DNA from 3 places in the Erwinia sp. 1181_3 genome. Region 1 is predicted to be linked to each of the others. Evidence: predicted binding sites of a transcription regulator. Region 1 holds the regulator's gene; each other region holds the start of a gene.

Region 1 (6,941 bases):
CATATAGCTTTCACCTAACCCCAGCGATCCTTCCTGCAGAATGCGTTTAAAAAAATCGGGGTTGGTAATCTGGATATCCCAGGGACGGGAACCATTGATTTCAATATTGGCCTGACTCAACATTTCCTGGACGATTCGATACCACGGGTTGTCGTCAAGGCTCACTTCTTCTATACACGATGAACTCATAGCTTCTCCATCACCCTGTGTGATTAAAACCTGAGAAAAAGAATTGTCTGTTTCTACAGGCCTGTGAGAGCACTCACGGCGAATGCCGCAGTCTGATATCCGACGTTAAAAAAGAGGTTTGATGTGAAACTGACAGAGGTCGTAACGTAGTCACTCGGAACAACTCCATGACAACCCTGTCAGGAACCAACAGTGGACGACGACAAACGCCATCGCCCACTCAAAAATGGTGTTAAGTTGTTATTTTATATTGCGCTGAAAAGTATATGCCCACGAAAGGTAATATTCAATTCATTATTGTTAGGGCGCTAACTAAGTGTTTTTACAGGATTCCACCTGGCCCGGCGCCGTCAGGTGGGGCTGTTTTTGCTCCGCCAGTCGCTGGACGATATAGCCAACGACAGCCAGAACAATCGTGCCAGCCATCACCAGCGTAGTGGTCTGTAACGGGGATTCAATCCATGTTGACACCGCCAGACTGGCGAAAAAACAGAGGCCGAGCTGCAACATATTCTGCAAGGCGGCGGCTTTACCGGTCGCCTGGGGGAAGGGCAGTAACGCACTGGACACCACAATCGGGTAAATCGCACCGTTTGCCATCGCCATTCCACAAAACGGCAGTAGCAATGCAAACAAGGAAGGCTGCGGCTGCAGTGAAACAAAATAGATCGCGAGAATGCTGACGCTGTAGAAGGCCAGCAGCCATGGCAACAATTGGCGCCCGGCAAAGTGGTTCAACAGGGCGCGGCAGCTAAACCCGCCGACAAGAAACGCCACAGTTTGCGGAACATAGCTGAGGCCAATATCTGCAGGGGACAAACCAAGGTTACCCAGAATGAAAGGGGAGCCGGTGAGCCAGGCAAAGAAGCTGGCAGAGCACGCGGCATAAATCGCCACGTTGCCACTGTAAATAGGCGACTTCAGCAATGTGAGGAAGCCAGGCGTGCGGGGCTTAACGGCAGCGTGATCGTCCACCGGGCGTGACGGCAAGCGCAATGTAGGGATCAGTAGCGCGAGACTGAGCAGTAACAGGACAACGAAAATAGAACGCCAGGAAAAGTGTTGCAGTAACCAGGCACCCAACAGGGGAGCCAGCGCAGGCGAGAGGGCGACCAGGGGCATAATGGTGGCAAAGACACGGTTGGCCCGCGGACCACTGTAGCGATCAACCACCAGAGCCTGCCAGCTCACCGCCGCAGCGCACACACCCACGGCCTGAACAAAGCGAACGATCAGCAACCAGAAAGCCGACTCCACCCACAGCATGGCTGCACAACCAACGGCGAACAGACTCAAGCCCATCATCAACACCGGTTTGCGGCCGATGCGGTCTGACAACGGGCCCCAGACTAGCTGTGCGCAGGCAAACCCGGCGAGGAAGATACTTAAACTGGCGCTAATGGCGCCGGCTTCCGTCTGTAAGTCCTGTTGCATCACGCCAAACGCGGGTAGGTACATATCGGTAGCAAGAAAGCCCAGCATACTGAGCAGCGCAAGGTAAATCATAAATCCTTTGGAACGCATGGTTTTTAACTCTTATTAGACAATTTTTTTACGCGTGCAGTGTAATCGCGTGCTGACCCGTCTGTGAAACGCTAATATTCGTGGGTTGCGATGAAAAATATTGAAGGCGAATCATGTGGTCTGAACATTCTCTTGAAGTGGTTGATGCGGTGGCGAGGACGGGCAGCTTTACCGCTGCTGCGGCGGAATTGCATCGCGTCCCCTCCGCAGTAAGTTATACCGTGCGCCAGCTGGAAGCCTGGCTGGCCGTGAGTCTGTTTGAGCGTCGTCATCGTGATGTGGAGTTGACGGACGCCGGACGGGTTTTCATTGAAGAAGGTCGTGCTGTTATCAAAAAAATGCTCGCCACCCGCACACGCTGTCAACAGGTGGCTAACGGCTGGCGGGGACAAATCAATATTGCGGTCGACAGAATTGTGCGCCCGGCACGCACCCGGCAGCTGGTCGTGGATTTCTACCGGCATTTTCCGGATATGGAACTGCATATCATGCCGGAAGTGTTCAACGGTGTGTGGGATGCGCTGGCTGACGGTCGCGTCGATGTTGCGATCGGTGCGACTCAGGCGATCCCGGTACGAGGACGTTTTGCTTTTCGTGATATGGGAAGTCTTAACTGGCGCTGCGTGGTGAAAACGTCACATCCTCTGCTGAGCCATGAGGGACCGTTAAGCGAGACGTTAATCCGTGAGTGGCCATCGCTGGTGCTGGAAGATACCTCACGTGCCTTGCCGAAACGCACCACGTGGACATTAGATAATCAACGACGGCTGGTGGTGCCTGACTGGGAAAGTGCGTTTGACTGCCTGCGAGCCGGGCTGTGTGTTGGGATGGTACCCGGTCATTTTGCCCAGCCCTGGCTGCAACAAGGCGTGTTAGGAGAAGTGACGCTGACGTCCCCGTTTCCCGACAGTCCCTGTTATCTCAGCTGGTCGGAACAAAGCGCCTCACCGGCGCTAAGTTGGTTACTGGACTATCTGGGGAGCACAGAAACCCTGAATGCAGAGTGGTTAAGCGAACATCCTGGCCAGTGGCAGGTGAGTGATTAACGGCGGTAGTCGCGGAAAGGACCATCGGCAACGGAACGACGCTCGATCAGTGAAGGGTGAACTTCAATGGTTTGCGGATCTTCGCGCTTGCTGGTAATACGGTCCAGCAACATATCAAAAGCGGTTTCGCCCAGACGCTCTTTTGGCTGGTGGACGGTGGTCAGTGCGGGCGTAAAGTAGCGGGCGTTGCGCACGTTATCATAACCGATCACTGAAATATCCTGCGGTACGCGTAGCCCCATTTCATCTGCTGCGCAAATCGCGCCCATGGCCATAATATCACCGCCACAGAAAATGGCCGTTGGGCGCTGCTTCTGCGACAAAATTTGCTGCATGGCGCGATAGCCAGAATCAGGTTCAAAATCGCCCTGCACCAGCCATTCATCGCGCAAAGTGATGCCCGCTTCTGCCAGTGCCTTCAGGAATCCGGCATGGCGGCCACCGCCTGTATTACGCTCAAGCTGGCCTGGGATCGCGCCGATATCGCGGTGCCCGCGTTCGATCAGGTAGCGCCCCGCCAGGTAACCACCCTCAAAAGCATTATCAAGCACGGTATCAGTGAAATCACCGCGTGATTCGCCCCAATCCATGACGACCATCGGAATATTACGGTTATCTTCCAGCATAGAAATCAACGTGTCAGGATATTCTGAACACATCACCAGCAGCCCATCGACGCGTTTTTGCGCCATCATTGACAGATAGGCCTGTTGCTTTTGCAGGTTGTTGTGCGCATTGCCCAAAATCAGCGTATAGCCTTTGGCAAAGCAGCGGTTTTCTATTGCTTCAATGATCTCTGCAAAATAGGGCGCTTCACTGGATGTTGCCAGAAGGCCAATGGTTTTGGTGTGGTTGACCTTCAGACTGCGGGCTACGGCGCTGGGGGAATAATGCAATTCTTTGATTGCAACCCATACCGCTTCGCGCGTCTCTTCGGCTACAAAGCGCGTTTTGTTAATCACGTGAGACACAGTGGTGGTTGAAACACCGGCGCGCTTTGCCACATCCTTAATTGTTGCCATGAAAATCGTACTCCTGGTGTTATCGTAACATTTTGATAACTAATTGGTTAAACGTTTGCCTGGGTACAGCCATTCCTGCCCGACCAGAATTATTTTGGGTGCTGTCTCAAAGGGTCGGGAAGGGGTAAAATCGTCCGTAGAGTGACATGCAGTGCTGACTTTTACACGTTGCCAACGGTGTTGCGCAACGGAATAAAGAATTCTAACAAGGCTGCGCACAGAAAACGAGATTTTTACGGGTAACTGTGGGAAAATCTGTTGGCTTACTAATAACAAGGTTATTGAGGAGAGAGAATGAACACTGATATGAAAATGACGGCGCTGACCGTTGTGGGTTCACTGCTGATGATTATTGCGTTTAGTTTTACGGCGGTAATGCATTAATTCTTGCACGGGAGGAGGAAACTCTTCCCGAACCCACACGCATTATCGAATCGTTTTAGGCGTCATCATACGGCGCGCACCGATGTAATGTTCCTGCCAGTAATCTTCGCTCAACGCACTGACCTGAATATCTTTACCTGTCCGTGGAGACTGAATAAATTTCCCTCCACCCAGATAGACGCCAACATGATCTGCTGTGCCACGTCCGTTAATACGGAAGAAGACCAGATCACCTTTCTCTAACTGATCGCGCTTAATCGAAGCCGCATCACGCAGATGGTACATTTCATTAGCCGTGCGTGGGATCTTGAACTTCACCAGGTCTTTATAGGCATACCACACCAGACCACTGCAGTCGAAACCGGTTTTCGGAGAGGTGCCGCCCCATTGATAAGGTTTACCGAGCTGGCCCATCAGCTTGTTCATCGCCGTCTCACGTGCTTTCTGGTAGCGAGCGCGATGCGCTTTGCTGAGTTTGAGCGGGGCGTTCAGAGCATCGTTATCATCGTCAGTGGCTTTGCTGCCTGCGCGTTGACGACCATAATGTTTTTTATCTGCTTTTTTGCTGGCCGCGAGTTTTTTACTCAGTGTTTTCTTCTCCACCTTCGCATTACGCACCGGGGCCACGCTGGTTTTTTTCTTTTCTTTCTCTTTCAGTTTTTTTGCCAGCAGAAGCCGTGCTGATTTAGAGGGTTCTTTTTTAGCGGTTTCTTTGGCTTTCTTACTGACAGGTTCTTTGACTTTTTTGGTCGAAGTGGCTTTTACCGGGCGGCGCTTACGGCGGTCATCTACACGTGCAGTATTGCTTTCGGCTTTTTGCTGTTTTGCATTAATAGGGGCATGTGGCGATGCGTGCGCCATGTTGAAGAACAACTGAGTGAAAGCCAGTATGAAGAGCGTGATGAGTAAACGCATCGTTCCCATTAACAGTTTGTGCGCTACAAAAAAGCAGCAACGCGGTAAAAAAAGAGATTTCTGCGGTATGCAGAAGGTTAGGCCAATTCTAATCTAACTTCTTAACAAAGGGTAAGGTCTTTTTTGTTTCAATAATACAGATCAAGAAAATGATGTAATATTGAGCACAATCAGGTGGTTAACCCAGCAATAAAACCAGTGTTAGTCATAACAGGTGCAGCAGTGATGATAAGAAAATGTTATTTTGTTTCCCTGTTTTGTCTATTGGTCACATTTTTACCTCTCTCGCATGTGAAAATGTCATTTTCATCGCCAGGGCAGAATCGCTACAATAAGCAGGCTGCGCCCAGCCTACACACGATGTATCGTATTGAGGAAGATATTTATGAGTACTGTTGAAAAAATTCAACGTCAGATCTCTGAAAACCCTATTCTGTTGTACATGAAAGGGTCCCCTAAACTGCCAAGCTGCGGTTTCTCTGCTCAGGCTGTTCAGGCGTTATCTGCTTGTGGCGAGCGCTTCGCGTACGTTGATATTCTGCTGAACCCGGACATCCGTGCAGAAATGCCAAAATATGCCAACTGGCCAACGTTCCCACAGCTGTGGGTAGACGGTGAGCTGGTGGGTGGCTGCGATATCATCATCGAGATGTATCAGCGCGGCGAGCTGCAGCAGTTGATTAAAGAAACTGCTCAGAAATATCCGTCTGACGCCGCAGAGTAACGCAGGCTTATTGGCAGCATAAAAAAAACCGGGCCCTGAGAGGTCCGGTTTTTTTTCGAGTTTACAGCACGTTGCTTTATTCTTCGCTGTCGTCACTTTCTGCATCAACCGGCAGTGGCCAGCCTCCCAGACGTTTCCAGCGGTTGACCAGTTCGCAGAACAGATCGGCCGTTTGCAGGGTATCGTACAGTGCGGAGTGTGCCTGGGCGTTATCAAAAGGCATTCCAGCTGCGGTACAGGCCTTCGCCAGAACGGTTTGCCCCAGTACAAGCCCGCTGAGTGCCGCGGTGTCAAAGGTGACGAATGGGTGGAAAGGATTACGCTTCAGGCTGGCGCGTTCGGCAGCCGCATTCATGAAGTTCAGATCGAATGTGGCGTTGTGTGCCACCATAATCGCCCGGCTACAGCCGCTCTCCTTAATTCCCTTGCGCACCAGTTTGAAAATGGCATGCAACGCTTCATGTTCACTGACCGCACCGCGCAGCGGATTCTCCGGGTCGATACCGTTAAATGCCAGCGCTTCAGGTTGCAGAACTGAACCGACAAAAGGCTCTACGTGGAAATGGATCGTCTCATCTTTCTCCAGCCAGCCATCGTCATTCATCTTTAGCGTCACCGCTGCGATTTCCAGTAATGCGTTAGTTTTGGCATCAAAACCGGCGGTTTCAACATCAATAACGACTGGATAAAAACCGCGAAAACGGCTGCTAAGGGTATTCAGTTCATTCGATTCAGACATCGGCATCTCACAGGAGAAAAAAAGGCAGCGCGCATTATGGCAAATTTTGTCGGGGGATGCAGCAGGGAGGGGAAGCGGGTGCCTAAAAGGCACCCGAAATACTTAGTGGCCGAGGCCATTACCCGCTTGTTTGTTCTCGATCAGCTCAATTTTATAGCCATCCGGGTCTTCAACAAACGCGATCACGGTGGTGCCACCTTTTACCGGACCGGCTTCACGGGTCACGTTCCCGCCATCGTTGCGGATACGATCGCAGGTCGCGGCCACATCATCCACGCCCAGTGCGATATGTCCGTAAGCATTGCCCAGGTCGTATTTATCCACGCCCCAGTTGTAGGTCAGCTCAATGACAGCACCTTCGCTCTCTTCGGTGTAGCCGACAAACGCGAGGGTGTATT
Region 2 (6,941 bases), on a different contig from region 1:
CGACGTCCACCTCGCGGAGCTGGTTGCCCAGTACGGTGTCTGGGTGTATGCCATTCTGTTTTTGATCCTGTTCTGTGAAACCGGTCTGGTGGTGACGCCATTCCTGCCAGGGGATTCCCTGCTGTTTGTTGCGGGGGCGCTGGCCGCACTGCCAGGCAATGACCTCAATGTGCATACGATGGTGGCACTGATGGTCGTCGCCGCGATACTGGGTGATGCGGTGAACTACACGATCGGGCGGCTGTTTGGCGATAAGCTGTTCAGTAATCCCAATTCAAAAGTCTTCCGTCGCAGCTATCTTGATAAAACCCATGCATTTTATGAGCGTCATGGCGGGAAAACCATTATTCTGGCGCGCTTCGTGCCGATCGTCCGTACTTTCGCCCCGTTTGTGGCGGGAATGGGCAAGATGTCCTATCGTCATTTTGCCCTGTACAACGTGGCGGGCGGACTGCTATGGGTGCTGCTGTTTACCTATGCGGGTTATCTGTTTGGTAATTTCCCGGTGGTGCAGGAAAACCTTAAGCTATTGATTGTGGCGATTATCCTGCTATCGGTATTGCCAGGAGTGATTGAAGTGGTACGTCATCGCCGCGCAGCACGTCAGCAGAAACAGCAATAAAATAAATCCTCAGGCTTGCGCCCTCTGACCAGATTTTTATCCACAGTCACGGGCGGTTATGGTTTAATGAGCGATAAATTATGGTTTGCGCTGCGACTACAGGTCGCTGCGTGGAAAAAGAAAAACTGGCGCTCCCCAGCAGGAGCGCCAGGTTCAAACAGAAAGGTCATCAATGAGCTGGATTGAACGAATTCTCAATAAGAGCACCATCACCCCATCGCGTAAAGCAAGCATTCCTGAAGGGGTCTGGACAAAATGTGATAGCTGCGGGCAGGTTCTCTACCGCGCCGAGCTGGAACGTAATCTGGAAGTCTGCCCTAAATGCGACCATCACATGCGCATGCATGGTCGCGATCGTCTGCACAGCGTGCTGGACGAAGGCTCACTGATTGAGCTGGGCAGTGAACTGGAACCAAAAGATGTGCTCAAGTTCCGGGATTCAAAAAAATACAAAGATCGTCTGGTTGCGGCTCAGAAAGAGACCAACGAAACCGACGCGCTGATTGTGATGAAAGGTACCCTGCACGGGATGCCGGTTGTTGCAGCCGCGTTTGAGTTCTCCTTTATGGGCGGCTCAATGGGTTCCGTGGTGGGCGCGCGCTTCGTGCGTGCGGTTGAGCAGGCACTGGAAGATAACTGCCCGATGATCTGTTTCTCTGCGTCAGGCGGTGCCCGTATGCAGGAAGCGCTGATGTCGCTGATGCAGATGGCAAAAACCAGTGCAGCACTGGCGAAGATGCAGGAACGTGGTCTGCCTTATATCTCCGTGCTGACCGACCCAACTATGGGCGGCGTTTCTGCCAGCTTTGCGATGCTGGGCGATCTGAACATTGCGGAACCTAAAGCCCTGATCGGCTTCGCGGGTCCACGCGTAATTGAGCAGACCGTGCGCGAAAAACTGCCGCCGGGCTTCCAGCGCAGTGAGTTCCTGATCGAAAAAGGCGCGATTGACATGATCGTCCGCCGTCCAGTGATGCGCTTCAAGCTGGCCAGTGTGCTGGCGAAAATGATGAATCTGCCTGCACCTGAGGAAGATATTGTCAAAGAAGCGCCTGCTGACGCATCCCAGAGCCACGAGGCCTGACCGATGATGAGAAAGGGACCCTGCGTCCCTTTCACCAATGAACCGTAACGTTGTGAACGGGACACATGGATAATCTTCCTCAAGCCACGTCGCCTCTTGCCTCGTGGCTTTATTATCTTGAGCATTTACACGCTCAGGCTATCGAACTTGGGCTGGATCGTATCCGGCGCGTTGCCTCTTCTCTCGACCTTCTGACACCAGCCCCTGTGGTTTTCACCGTCGCCGGAACCAATGGTAAAGGCACCACCTGCCGAACCCTTGAAACGGTGCTGATGGCGGCGGGCTATCGCGTGGGCGTTTTCAGTTCGCCGCATCTGGTGCGTTACACCGAACGGGTGCGCATTCAGGGTGAAGAACTGGCGGAGTCAGCGCATACCACCTCCTTTGCGGCCATTGAAGCGGGCCGGGGTGACACCACGCTGACCTACTTTGAGTACGGCACACTATCGGCGCTGTGGCTGTTTGCTGAGGCGAAGCTGGATGTGGTGATCCTTGAAGTCGGGCTGGGCGGGCGTCTTGATGCCACCAATATTGTGGATGCCGATGTCGCCGTGGTAACCAGTATTGCGCTGGATCATACCGACTGGCTCGGGCCGGATCGCGAAAGCATCGGCCGGGAGAAAGCCGGGGTGTTCCGCGCGGGGAAACCTGCCGTAGTGGGTGAGCCGGATATGCCGCACACCATCGCGGATGTGGCCGCAGAGAAGGGCGCACAGCTGTTGCAGCGCGACCGCGACTGGTCATACAGCGTAACTCATGACAGCTGGTCTTTCCGCGATGCCCACGGCACTGTGGAGCAGCTGCCGTTGCCACAAGTCCCATTGCCGAATGCGGCTACCGCACTTGCGGCGCTGCGTGCATCCCCGCTTAACGTTGATGAGGCAATAATCCGTCGTTCACTGCACCAGGCCATGTTGCCCGGTCGTTTTCAGACGGTCGCCGAATCACCGCGGGTGATCCTTGATGTTGCGCACAACCCCCATGCGGCAGGCTATCTGGCGGGGCGCCTGGCAGAAGTGCCACGCAACGGCAAGGTACATGCGGTGGTAGGCATGCTGCATGATAAAGACATTGCCGGTACGCTGGCATGCCTCTCGCCGCAGGTGGATTACTGGTACTGTGCACCGCTCGACGGTCCGCGCGGTGCCACCGCTGAACAGCTGATGGTGCATCTTGAGGGTGCACAGGCGTTTGGCTCGGTTGAGCTTGCCTGGCGACAGGCGCTGCAACAGGCAACCGAACAGGATATTGTGCTGGTGTGTGGTTCGTTCCACACCGTGGCACAGGTCATGGAAACGATGGAAACGGAGAACGGCAGTGGCAAGTAAGTTTCAAAACCGTTTAGTCGGAACCATTATCATTGTGGCGCTGGGTGTGATTGTGCTGCCCGGCTTACTCGATGGTAAAAAGAAGCACTATAAAGAAGAGTTTGCGGCTATTCCTCTGGTGCCGAAACCCGAAGACCAGCAGGAAACCGATTTGGTTCCGCCTGTGACGCAAACCTTACCGGCACAACCGCCGGAAGGGGCAGGGGCGGCGATCAGTGCGGGTAGCAATGCTAACGACAACTCCTCGCAGGCCGACAGCGGCTCCACCGCGCCGCAGTCTCATAACCAGCCAACGGTAGTGACGCCGCCGCCGGTGAAGCCTGCGCAGCAGCAACCGCCGAAAGTGGTGGAAAAGCCGAAGCCGCAGCCTAAACCGGTCGAAAAACCGATCGAGAAGCCTAAACCTGTTGAAAAACCGAAACCGGTTGAGAAGCCTGAGCCGAAAGTGGAGGCGCCTGTTGAGAGCCAGCCACCAGTGACGGAATCAGCGCCATCAGGGCAGGCCTGGGTTGTACAGCTGGGTGCGTTGAAAAATGCGGCAAAAGTGAATGAGATCGTCGCACAGTTGCGCCTGTCGGGCTACCGTGCCTTTACCGTTCCGTCCACGCCGGTGCAGGGGCAAATTACCCGTATTTACGTGGGGCCGGATGCTTCGAAAGCGAAAATGCAGGCTGCCGTTGGCACATTGCAGGGGATCTCGGGGCTGGGCGGAGTTGTTAAACCGTACAGTGTTAAATAAGCCGTTCTGGTCCGTTGTTTCTCTCAGCGACGGACTATTATTGCGATAGCTATGATCACCCTGCGCCCGGAGCCGACACCTCGTCACTCCGGGCGTCGTACGTGATGATGCTGGCAAATCAAGGTATTGCGTGGTGGGGTCCGGGCCGTTGAAATCGGTGTCCGGAAGGGGTTTTTTTAAGCGTTCTCGTTTATTTAAATCGCGTCAGTAAAACGCTACGCAAACGTTTTCTTTTTCTGTTAGAATTCGCCCCGAACTGAGGCAGTATCCCCTTGCACCTGTGCTTACAAGGGGAGAGCGGCTGATACAGGGGCATGGTCACTGGAAGCGTTCATGGTCTGGATAGATTACGTCATTATTGCGGTTATTGGTTTTTCGGCTCTTGTTAGCCTGATCCGAGGGTTTGTTCGGGAAGCTCTTTCTCTCGTCACCTGGGGTTGCGCATTTTTTGTCGCCAGTCATTACTACTCCTTCCTTGCCGTCTGGTTCACAGGATTTGAAGACGAACTGGTTCGAAATGGAATCGCCGTAGCGGTGTTATTCATTGCTACCCTGATTGTCGGGGCCATTGTTAACTACGTTATTGGTTCGCTGGTTGAAAAAACCGGCCTGTCGGGAACCGACAGAGTCCTTGGCGTCTGTTTTGGGGCATTACGCGGTGTGCTGATCGTTTCAGCCATGCTGTTTTTCCTCGACACATTCACCGGTTTTTCTAAGAGTCCGGACTGGCAACAGTCCCAGCTAATCCCTCAGTTCAGTAGTATTATCAGGTGGTTTTTTGATTACCTGAAAAGCACGTCGAGTTTTTTGCCCCGGTAATCGAACCGGGGTTGCGGCTTATGAGGAAATGTCAATATGTGCGGTATTGTCGGGATCGCCGGTTTTGCACCGGTCAACCAGTCGATTTATGACGCGTTAACGGTGCTTCAGCACCGTGGGCAGGATGCCGCAGGCATCGTTACCATTGATGCATTGAATTGCTTCCGTCTGCGCAAAGCAAACGGTCTGGTTAGCGATGTATTTGAAGCCCGCCACATGCAACGTATGCAAGGCAATATGGGTATCGGCCACGTTCGTTACCCCACGGCAGGAAGCTCAAGTGCTTCTGAAGCCCAGCCATTCTACGTAAACTCCCCTTACGGTATTACTCTTGCCCATAACGGCAACCTGACCAACGCTCACGAACTGCGTAAAGAGCTGTTCGAAACGGGTCGTCGTCACGTGAATACCACCTCTGATTCTGAAATCCTGCTGAATATCTTTGCGCAGGAAGTGGATCGTTTCCAGCATGACCCGCTGGAAGCAGAGAACATCTTCTCCGCCGTTGCCGCGGTGCATCAGCGCGTTCGCGGTGCGTATGCCTGCGTGGCGATGATCATCGGCCACGGTCTGGTGGCATTCCGCGATCCTAACGGTATTCGTCCACTGGTGATCGGCAAACGCGCTATGGCTGATGGCCGTATCGAGTATATGGTGGCTTCAGAGAGCGTGGCGCTGGATACCCTTGGCTTTGAGTTCCTGCGCGATGTGGCACCGGGCGAAGCGGTGTATGTGACCGTGAAAGGCCAGCTGTCCACCCGTCAATGTGCTGAAAATCCAAAGTGGAATCCGTGCCTGTTCGAGTACGTTTACTTTGCACGCCCGGATTCGTTCCTCGATAAGATTTCGGTGTACAGCGCCCGCGTGCGTATGGGCACCAAACTCGGTGCCAAGATTGCCCGCGAGTGGGAAGATCTGGATATCGATGTGGTGATTCCAATCCCTGAAACCTCCTGCGATATCGCACTGGAGATGGCGCGTATTCTCGACAAGCCCTACCGTCAGGGCTTTGTGAAAAACCGTTATGTCGGCCGTACCTTTATCATGCCAGGTCAGCACCTGCGTCGCAGCGCGGTTCGCCGTAAGCTGAATGCTAACCGTGCTGAGTTCCGGGGTAAAAACGTGCTGCTGGTGGATGACTCCATCGTGCGCGGTACCACCTCTGAGCAGATCATCGAAATGGCACGTGAAGCGGGAGCGAAGAAAGTGTATCTCGCGTCTGCGGCACCGGAAATTCGCTTCCCGAACGTCTATGGCATTGATATGCCAAGCGCCACTGAGCTGATTGCTCACGGCCGTGAAGTGGAAGAGATCCGCCAGCTGATCGGTGCAGATGCCCTGATTTTCCAGGACCTGAGCGACCTGATTGAAGCGGTGCGTGAAGAGAACCCGGATATTGCCCAGTTTGAGTGCTCGGTATTTGATGGTATCTACGTGACCAAAGACGTGGACCAGCAGTACCTGGAGTATCTGCAATCTCTGCGTAATGACGATGCGAAAGCGATGCAGCGTCAGAACGAAGTGGAAAATCTCGAGATGCACAACGAAGGCTGATACCCGTCGTACTTTGAGTGATATGTGCGTTGGCTGCGTTTGCTCACCCCGGTCACATAGTTGTCTATGCTCCCGGGGATGATCAGCCTTGCCGCCTTCATCTAACTCGAATGATTCAGGGTAAATAGGCTAAGATGGGCCGGAAGCAATTCCGGCCCATTTTTTTTGAAGGATTTGGTATGAAACGACTCATTATTGGCATCTCTGGCGCCAGCGGTGTGATTTATGGCATTCGCATGCTGCAAATTTTGCAGCAGGTGAGCGGGGTAGAGAGCCATCTGATAATGAGCCAGGCTGCGCGGCAGACGCTGGCGCTGGAAAGTGACTATACGCTGCGTGAAGTCCAGGCGCTGGCGGATGTGGTCCACGATGTACGCGATATTGCTGCCAGTATCTCCTCGGGTTCTTATAAAACCGAGGGTATGGCGATCCTTCCCTGCTCAATGAAAACCCTGTCAGGTATTGTTCACAGCTACAGCGATGGCCTGCTGACCCGCGCCGCTGATGTGGTGCTGAAAGAGCGGCGCCGACTGGTGCTGTGTGTGCGTGAAACCCCGTTGCATCTTGGCCATCTGCGTACGATGACCGCTGCCGCAGAACTGGGGGCCATTATTATGCCGCCGGTGCCCGCTTTTTATCATCGCCCACAGAGTGTGATGGATATTGTCGATCAGACCGTTAATCGGGTACTTGACCAGTTTGATATCGAACTGGATGAAGACCTGTTTACGCGCTGGCAAGGTGCATAACGGGGAATATATCGCACCATTTTGGTGCGCCTATTGGTGCTGAATC
Region 3 (6,941 bases), on a different contig from region 1:
ATGGAATCCCAGGTGAAATTTGATAAGAAAATTCTTACAATGGCAGAGATGATTACCCGACCATTTTCACGGAGCGACAGATGGCAAGTCATTTTGCACGTTGGGCACTCGCCCAAACCAGACCCCAGGTTCACCGACTCCCGCAGCAGATGGTAGAGCAGGCCAGCAGATTTTCCGAGAAACGCCGGGCCCGTTATCTGGCCGCCCGAAGCCTGCTCGCTGAACTGATGCTGCGCGTGTATGGCATCCCCCTTTTGCCCGAATTGATCACCACCACCAGTGGACGCCCCTGCTTTGCAGACCCGGATCTCCCTGACTTTAGCCTGGCCTACGCCGGTAACATGGTCGGTGTGATGTTAGCTGAGGAACGGGGCCGCGCCGGACTCGATATGGAAATTGTCCGCGCACATAGCCGTCAGACGACGGAGCATCATTTTGAATGTCTGTCGTCGGGAGAGAAAGCGTGGATCAATGCACAGAATGATGCCATTGAGGCGTCTACGCAGCTGTGGACGCTACGCCAAAGCATTCTAAAACTCACTGGCGAAGCGGATGAAGGAAGTGATTCACTACGCTTGCACCCGGCATCAGGACGACTGCGCTGCGTCACCTGGCCAGATATTCAGGCGCTGTGTGATGTTGAGCCATTGCTGGTGTGGTCCTGTGCGTTATCGCCAGGCACTGACCGACTGCATTTGTGGGAATATAACGGGGAAGATGGCTGGGAATCACTGCGGGATTTTAACGTTTATGCACACAATCTTGGGCCACGCACGCTGCGTCTGACCAGTCTGCCGGCGGAAAAACCGCTCTATCACTCCTGAGAGTCAAACGGGTGGCGTTACCACCACCCGTTAGTCTGATTAATGCGCGTCGATAAACGCGATTTTCAGAACGAACAGTAACGCCACGACCACGACGCACGGGCTGATTTCACGCCAGCGCCCCGTGCCCAGCTTCATCACGCAGTAAGAGATAAAGCCCAGTGCGATACCTTCAGTGATCGAGAAACTGAATGGCATCATCGCCGCTGTCACAAACGCCGGAACCGCTTCGGTCAGGTCATCCCACTTCACGCGCGCCAGGCTTGAGGTCATCAGCACGCCCACGTAGATCAGCGCACCGGCTGCGGCATAAGCGGGGACCATACCCGCCAGCGGTGACAGGAACATCACCAGCAGGAACAGCACGCCCGTCACAACGGCCATCAGGCCGGTACGACCGCCCACGGACACGCCGGATGAGCTTTCGATATACGCAGTCACCGAAGAGGTACCGATAAATGAGCCGGCAACGGAACTGATGCTGTCCACATACAGCGCCTGCTTCATACGCGGGAACTTACCCGTCTCATCAGTCAGACCGGCTTTATCCGTCACACCAATCAACGTCCCGGAAGAGTCAAACAGGTTGACCAGCATAAAGGAGAAGATGATCCCGGCCATGCCAACGTTCAGTGAATCTTTCAGGTTAACCTGCCCCAGAACGGAGGTCACCGCAGGAGGCGCTGAGAAGATACCGGTATATTTCACATCACCAATCGCCAGACCAATCAGCGTGGTCACCACGATCGACACCAGCACCGCCGCATGGATATTGCGCGATGCAAGGATGGCGATAATAAAGAAGCCCAACGCACCCAGCAGTACGCTGTGCGAGGTCAGGTTACCGACTGTTACCAGTGTTGCTTCGTTGGCCACGATAATACCGGCATTTTTCAGCCCCATCATCGCAATAAACAGACCAATACCGGCAGTGATCCCGACGCGCAGACTCAGTGGAATATTGGCAATCATCCAGTAACGCACACGGAAGATCGTCAGCAACAGCAGGCCAACAGCCCCCCAGAAAATAGCGCCCATTCCGATCTGCCAGGATATCCCCATCGCACCCACGACCACGAAGGCGAAGAAGGCGTTCAGCCCCATCGCGGGGGCCAGTGCCACAGGCAGGTTCGCGACCAGCCCCATCAGAATACTGCCTCCGGCAGCTATCAGACAGGTGGTAACGAAGACCGCCTGCGTGTCCATGCCGGCCACGCCGAGGATCTGAGGGTTAACAAAAACGATATACACCATCGTCAAAAAGGTGGTGAAACCAGCAATCACCTCGGTACGAACGGTGGTGCCATGCTCCTGCAATTTAAAAATCCGTTGTAACAGACCGGGATTCGTCATTATGTGTTTCCAGAACGGAGAAAAGTTGTCGGCCGTTATCCTACCCCAAAATTCTGATTTTGGGATGCCGATCACCCGGTTTTTTCGCAACCGATTGCGCTGTTTTACCCGTCTTATCACAACCGTTAACAGTAATTGACATAATTCACCCCGCTTCGCGCTACTATCGGGTATCCACCCACTGGACAGAAGGAATCAGGATGACCGTGGAATGCATTTTTTTCGATTGTGATGGAACGCTGGTCGACAGCGAAATGCTCTGTACTCAGGCGTACGTCAACACTTTCGCGCAGTTTGGTGTCACGCTGTCGCTGCAGGAGATGTTCGAAAAGTACAAAGGAGTGAAACTGTACGACATCATCGCGGATGTCTGCCAGCAGCACCCGCTGACGACCCCGGTTGAAGTCCTGGAACAGGCTTATCGTCAGGAAGTGGCTCGCCTGTTTGACCTGGAGCTTAAACCGATTCACGGTGCAAAGGCGTTGCTGGAAAAAGTGAGTGTTCCGGCCTGTGTCGTCTCTAACGGGACCGTCCCCAAAATGCAGCATTCGCTCGGCCTGACCGGCATGCTCTCCTTCTTTGGGGACCGCTTATACAGCGGCTATGACATTGAGCACTGGAAACCCGACCCGGAATTGATGTACTACGCTGCCAAACAGATGGGCGTTGCGATTGAGCGCTGCATTCTGATCGATGATTCTGAGGCGGGGGCAAAAGCGGGCATCGCCGCCGGGATCCCGGTATTCTATTACTGCGTCGATGCGCATAATCCGGTAATCAACCATCCACTGGTGACGGTGTTTGATGATATGGCACAGCTGCCAGATTTATGGCAGGCGCGTGGCTGGCAGTTAACGCGCTAAATGGGGGCAGGCCGGAAACAACCCGGCCTGTTGCCAGCAAGCGGTATAGAAAAAATCAAATACCGTCCCCCTCATTGATATACCAGCGTAATGAATTTGACAGCAGTGAAGCATGTTTAATAACTTTGCCTTCATCGACCAGCTGTAAAAGAATATTTCGCATCATATAGATACTCTCACCGCAATTATCCGCTAACTCTCTGGTTTTAGGCCATAGCGTGGGATCGGATAAATGCGTACCCTCTTTGGGGCTGGAGGCGAGTTCCTGGCAGATTAAAGCCAGCGCACGGAATGCCTCTTGTTTCTTTAGCTGAACGGCTGTTTTATTTCTTCTCATATCTAATATATTAATGATAGCGTTAATCACCCGCTATACATTACTCCTTTTCGCTATATTAATTATACTCACGGTGAGGAGGGATCGTGTACCTGCATTGTTATTATCGCTGCCAGCACCGTTCCCCCTAAGTGACCAGTTGATATTTTCAGCGCGGAACACATCAAAATCGAAATGGAAAATAAAGAAGGGATATATCGCCTCAACACTGAGAAAAAAAACAAAAACCATTGACTAATTTCGAGACTATCGTTTTTCTTAAGCGCTGTAAACAATATAAAATCACAAAGAAAAATAATACCACTATATGCCAAACAGGTTACCAAGCCGATATATTCACACACCTATTAAAGTGTAAATTTAAATAAATAAGCACTTTAAGAAAATTTCTATAAAAATAATAAAGGGAAAAGGAAGAATAGAAGAAAACGGGGGGAGAAATCAGGTTCATATTATCCTGCGCTGAAGGGACCAGCGCAGGATGCCGCTCAGTTAGCCAATCGCGCCCAGTGCATCATCGTTACCCTGCTTTTTCGGCAGCAGGAATAACGTGGCGACAATATCCAGCAGATAGATCAGTGCCAGCATGGTGATAGCAGCAGTAAATGACCACTGGCTGACCAGCAGCCCAATCACCAGCGGACCAAATCCACCCACACCACGCCCCAGGTTAAACAAGACATTCTGCGCCGTAGCACGTACTTTCACCGGATAAGTGTCAGAAATCAGCGCGCCGTAACCGCCAATCATGCCATTCACAAACATCCCCATCAGTGCCCCGGTAAACAGCATGGTCGTCGGATCGCGCAACTGAGCGTAAACCACCACCATCACCACTGCGCCAAACTGATACAGCAGGAAAATTTTCCAGCGGGAGAAGCGATCGGCCAGCAGACCAAATAACCAGATACCGAAGGTCATCCCGACGACCGTGACCGCCGTCCACAACCCGGATTTCGTCAGCGAAAAACCAAAGTTAGATGAGAGATAACTCGGCATCCAGATCATCAGACCGTAATAACCAAAGTTCTGTACAGAACAGAGGATAAAGATGCCGATGCTGGCTTTGGTGGTAGCCGCATCCACGAACAACAGCTTAATGCGCGCCGTGAACGACAACCCCTGATTCACATCCACATGCTGGGTGAACGCTTCCGGCTCCCCCATGCCACGACGAATGGCAAACGAGGCCAGGGCGGGCAGCAGGCCAACGAGGAACATGCCGCGCCAGCCGATCACATTCAGCAGCAACGGCGTGATAAATGCCGCCAGCAGTACGCCGAGTTGCCACCCCATGCCCACCCACGCTGAAGCACGGTTACGCTTGTTGGCAGGCCAGGCTTCGGCGATCAACGCCATACCAATACCGAACTCACCGCCCAGGCCCATACCCGCAAGGGTGCGATACGCCAGTAAATCCCAATATCCCTGCGCCACTGCGCACAGCCCGGTAAAGACTGAAAACATCAGGATGGTAAAGGTCAGTACACGAATACGCCCGAGACGATCGCTGATATGGCCGAAAACAATGCCTCCCAGCACGGCACCAATCAGTGTCCAGGTGACCAGTGAACCAGCCTGCGAGGGGGATAATGCCAGCGACAGACTGATAGCAGGTAACATAAAACCGAGGATCAGCAGATCAAAGCCGTCCATTGCGTAACCGCTGACAGCAGCGACCATCGCTTTGCCCGGCGTGACGCTACGCTTGTCCGGGGGGGAAATTGACATGATTTTCTGGCCTTTTCATTGGAAATTTGCCGCAAGTATAAGTATGAGCGACGAAGGTATCCAGACGAAAAAGTGATGGGGAAGGAAGTCAGGCATGCCGGGGGGTTGGCACGCCTGAGCAGAGATTACGACGGGTTATTGCTACCGGTGTCATCGCCGGTCAGCAGTTTATCCAACTGGTCACCGCCCACGTGACGGAAATCCTGACCTTTCACGAAGTAGAAGATAATTTCACAAATGTTCTGGCAGCGGTCACCGATGCGCTCGATGGCACGCGCGCAGAACAAGGCCGTCAGCACACTCGGGATAGTGCGCGGATCTTCCATCATATAGGTCATCAGCTGGCGCACGATGCCCTCATACTCCTGGTCAACCTTCTTGTCTTCACGATAGATTTCAATGGCGGCAGTAAGATCCATCCGCGCAAAAGCATCCAGTACGTCATGCAGCATCTGAATGGTGTGATGGCCCAGTGACTCCAGGCTCACCAGCAGCGGCTGGTGCTGCTGGGTGAATTTTTCCAGCGCGGTACGGCAGATCTTCTCGGCAACATCACCAATACGTTCCAGCTCAGAGATGGTTTTGATGATCGCCATTACCAGACGCAGGTCGCTGGCAGTAGGTTGACGTTTGGCGATGATGCGTACGCAGGCTTCATCAATCTCCACCTCCATCATATTGACCTTGTGGTCACCTTCAATCACCTTGTTCGCCAGTTCACCATCCTGGTTGTGCATCGCCGTGATGGCATCGGTCAACTGCTGCTCGACCATGCCACCCATGGTCATCACCTGGGTGCGGATATGCTCCAGCTCGGCGTTGAACTGGCCGGAGATATGTTTGTTCAGATTTAAGCTATCCATTGTATTCTCCAGTCAAATCAACCGTAGCGGCCGGTGATGTAATCTTCAGTTTGCTTCTGATGCGGCTTGGTGAACAGTGTATCGGTATCACTGAACTCGATCAGTTCGCCCAGGTACATAAATGCCGTGTGGTCGGAGCAGCGTGCTGCCTGCTGCATATTGTGGGTGACGATCACCACGGTGTAATCCTGCTTCAGTTCCGTAATCAGCTCTTCGATGCGCCCGGTTGAGATCGGGTCCAGGGCCGAGCAAGGTTCATCCAGCAGTAACACTTCCGGGCGAATCGCAATACCACGCGCGATGCACAGACGCTGCTGCTGACCGCCGGAAAGACTGTAACCGCTCTGATGCAGCTTGTCTTTGGTTTCGGTCCACAGCGCCGCTTTCGTCAATGCCCACTGAACGCGTTCGTCCATATCGGCACGTGACAGCTTTTCAAACAGACGCACACCGAAAGCGATGTTGTCATAAATCGACATCGGGAACGGTGTAGGCTTCTGGAATACCATGCCAACACGGGCACGCAGCAGGGCGATATCCTGGCTGGCGGTCAGGATGTTTTCGCCATCCAGAAGGATTTCACCTTCAGCACGCTGCTCAGGATAGAGCGAAAACATCTTGTTAAACGTACGCAGCAGCGTGGATTTACCGCAGCCGGATGGGCCGATAAACGCCGTCACCTGGTTTTTAGCAATATCCAGATTGATGTTTTTCAGCGCATGGAATTTTCCGTAATAGAAGTTCAAATCACGAACCTGAATCATCTTAGCGGAAGTCGTATCAACCATTTTTATCTCACTTAGTCCGCGCCGCTAACGCCGCGCTGCTCAATTAATGTTTGCTCTTGGCGAAGATCACGCGTGCCAGGATGTTCAGTAACAGTACACACAGCGTAATAATCAGCACGCCCGCCCAGGCCAGACTCTGCCATTCGGCAAACGGACTCATCGCGAACTTAAAGATGGTCACC

Evidence for each region. The regulator PurR, encoded in region 1, represses purine synthesis genes. The targets are predictions, from matches to a motif close to CANGCAAACGTTTGCNTG.
Region 2: a site for PurR is predicted at 3,990-4,007, ahead of cvpA (colicin V production protein). Genes of this name have one in related genera too.
Region 3: a site for PurR is predicted at 2,261-2,278, ahead of FY046_RS21090 (NCS2 family permease). Genes of this name have one in related genera too.

The regions. Positions count from the first base shown of each region.
Region 1 is NZ_VTDE01000004.1:387,122-394,062, reverse strand. It holds gene cfa (cyclopropane fatty acyl phospholipid synthase) at 1-189, opposite strand, end outside; gene punC (purine nucleoside transporter PunC) at 502-1,713, opposite strand; gene punR (DNA-binding transcriptional activator PunR) at 1,827-2,759, shown strand; gene purR (HTH-type transcriptional repressor PurR) at 2,756-3,781, opposite strand; gene cydH (cytochrome bd-I oxidase subunit CydH) at 4,076-4,165, shown strand; gene FY046_RS13770 (C40 family peptidase) at 4,208-5,080, opposite strand; gene FY046_RS13765 (Grx4 family monothiol glutaredoxin) at 5,466-5,804, shown strand; gene rnt (ribonuclease T) at 5,881-6,549, opposite strand; gene gloA (lactoylglutathione lyase) at 6,646-6,941, opposite strand, start outside.
Region 2 is NZ_VTDE01000001.1:852,155-859,095, reverse strand. It holds gene FY046_RS03815 (DedA family protein) at 1-622, shown strand, start outside; gene accD (acetyl-CoA carboxylase, carboxyltransferase subunit beta) at 795-1,706, shown strand; gene folC (bifunctional tetrahydrofolate synthase/dihydrofolate synthase) at 1,772-3,034, shown strand; gene dedD (cell division protein DedD) at 3,024-3,773, shown strand; gene cvpA (colicin V production protein) at 4,107-4,592, shown strand; gene purF (amidophosphoribosyltransferase) at 4,629-6,146, shown strand; gene FY046_RS03785 (UbiX family flavin prenyltransferase) at 6,326-6,895, shown strand.
Region 3 is NZ_VTDE01000013.1:43,754-50,694, reverse strand. It holds gene FY046_RS21095 (4'-phosphopantetheinyl transferase family protein) at 81-824, shown strand; gene FY046_RS21090 (NCS2 family permease) at 864-2,177, opposite strand; gene yieH (6-phosphogluconate phosphatase) at 2,378-3,040, shown strand; gene FY046_RS21080 (hypothetical protein) at 3,096-3,407, opposite strand; gene FY046_RS21075 (MFS transporter) at 3,870-5,108, opposite strand; gene phoU (phosphate signaling complex protein PhoU) at 5,234-5,971, opposite strand; gene pstB (phosphate ABC transporter ATP-binding protein PstB) at 5,989-6,759, opposite strand; gene pstA (phosphate ABC transporter permease PstA) at 6,803-6,941, opposite strand, start outside.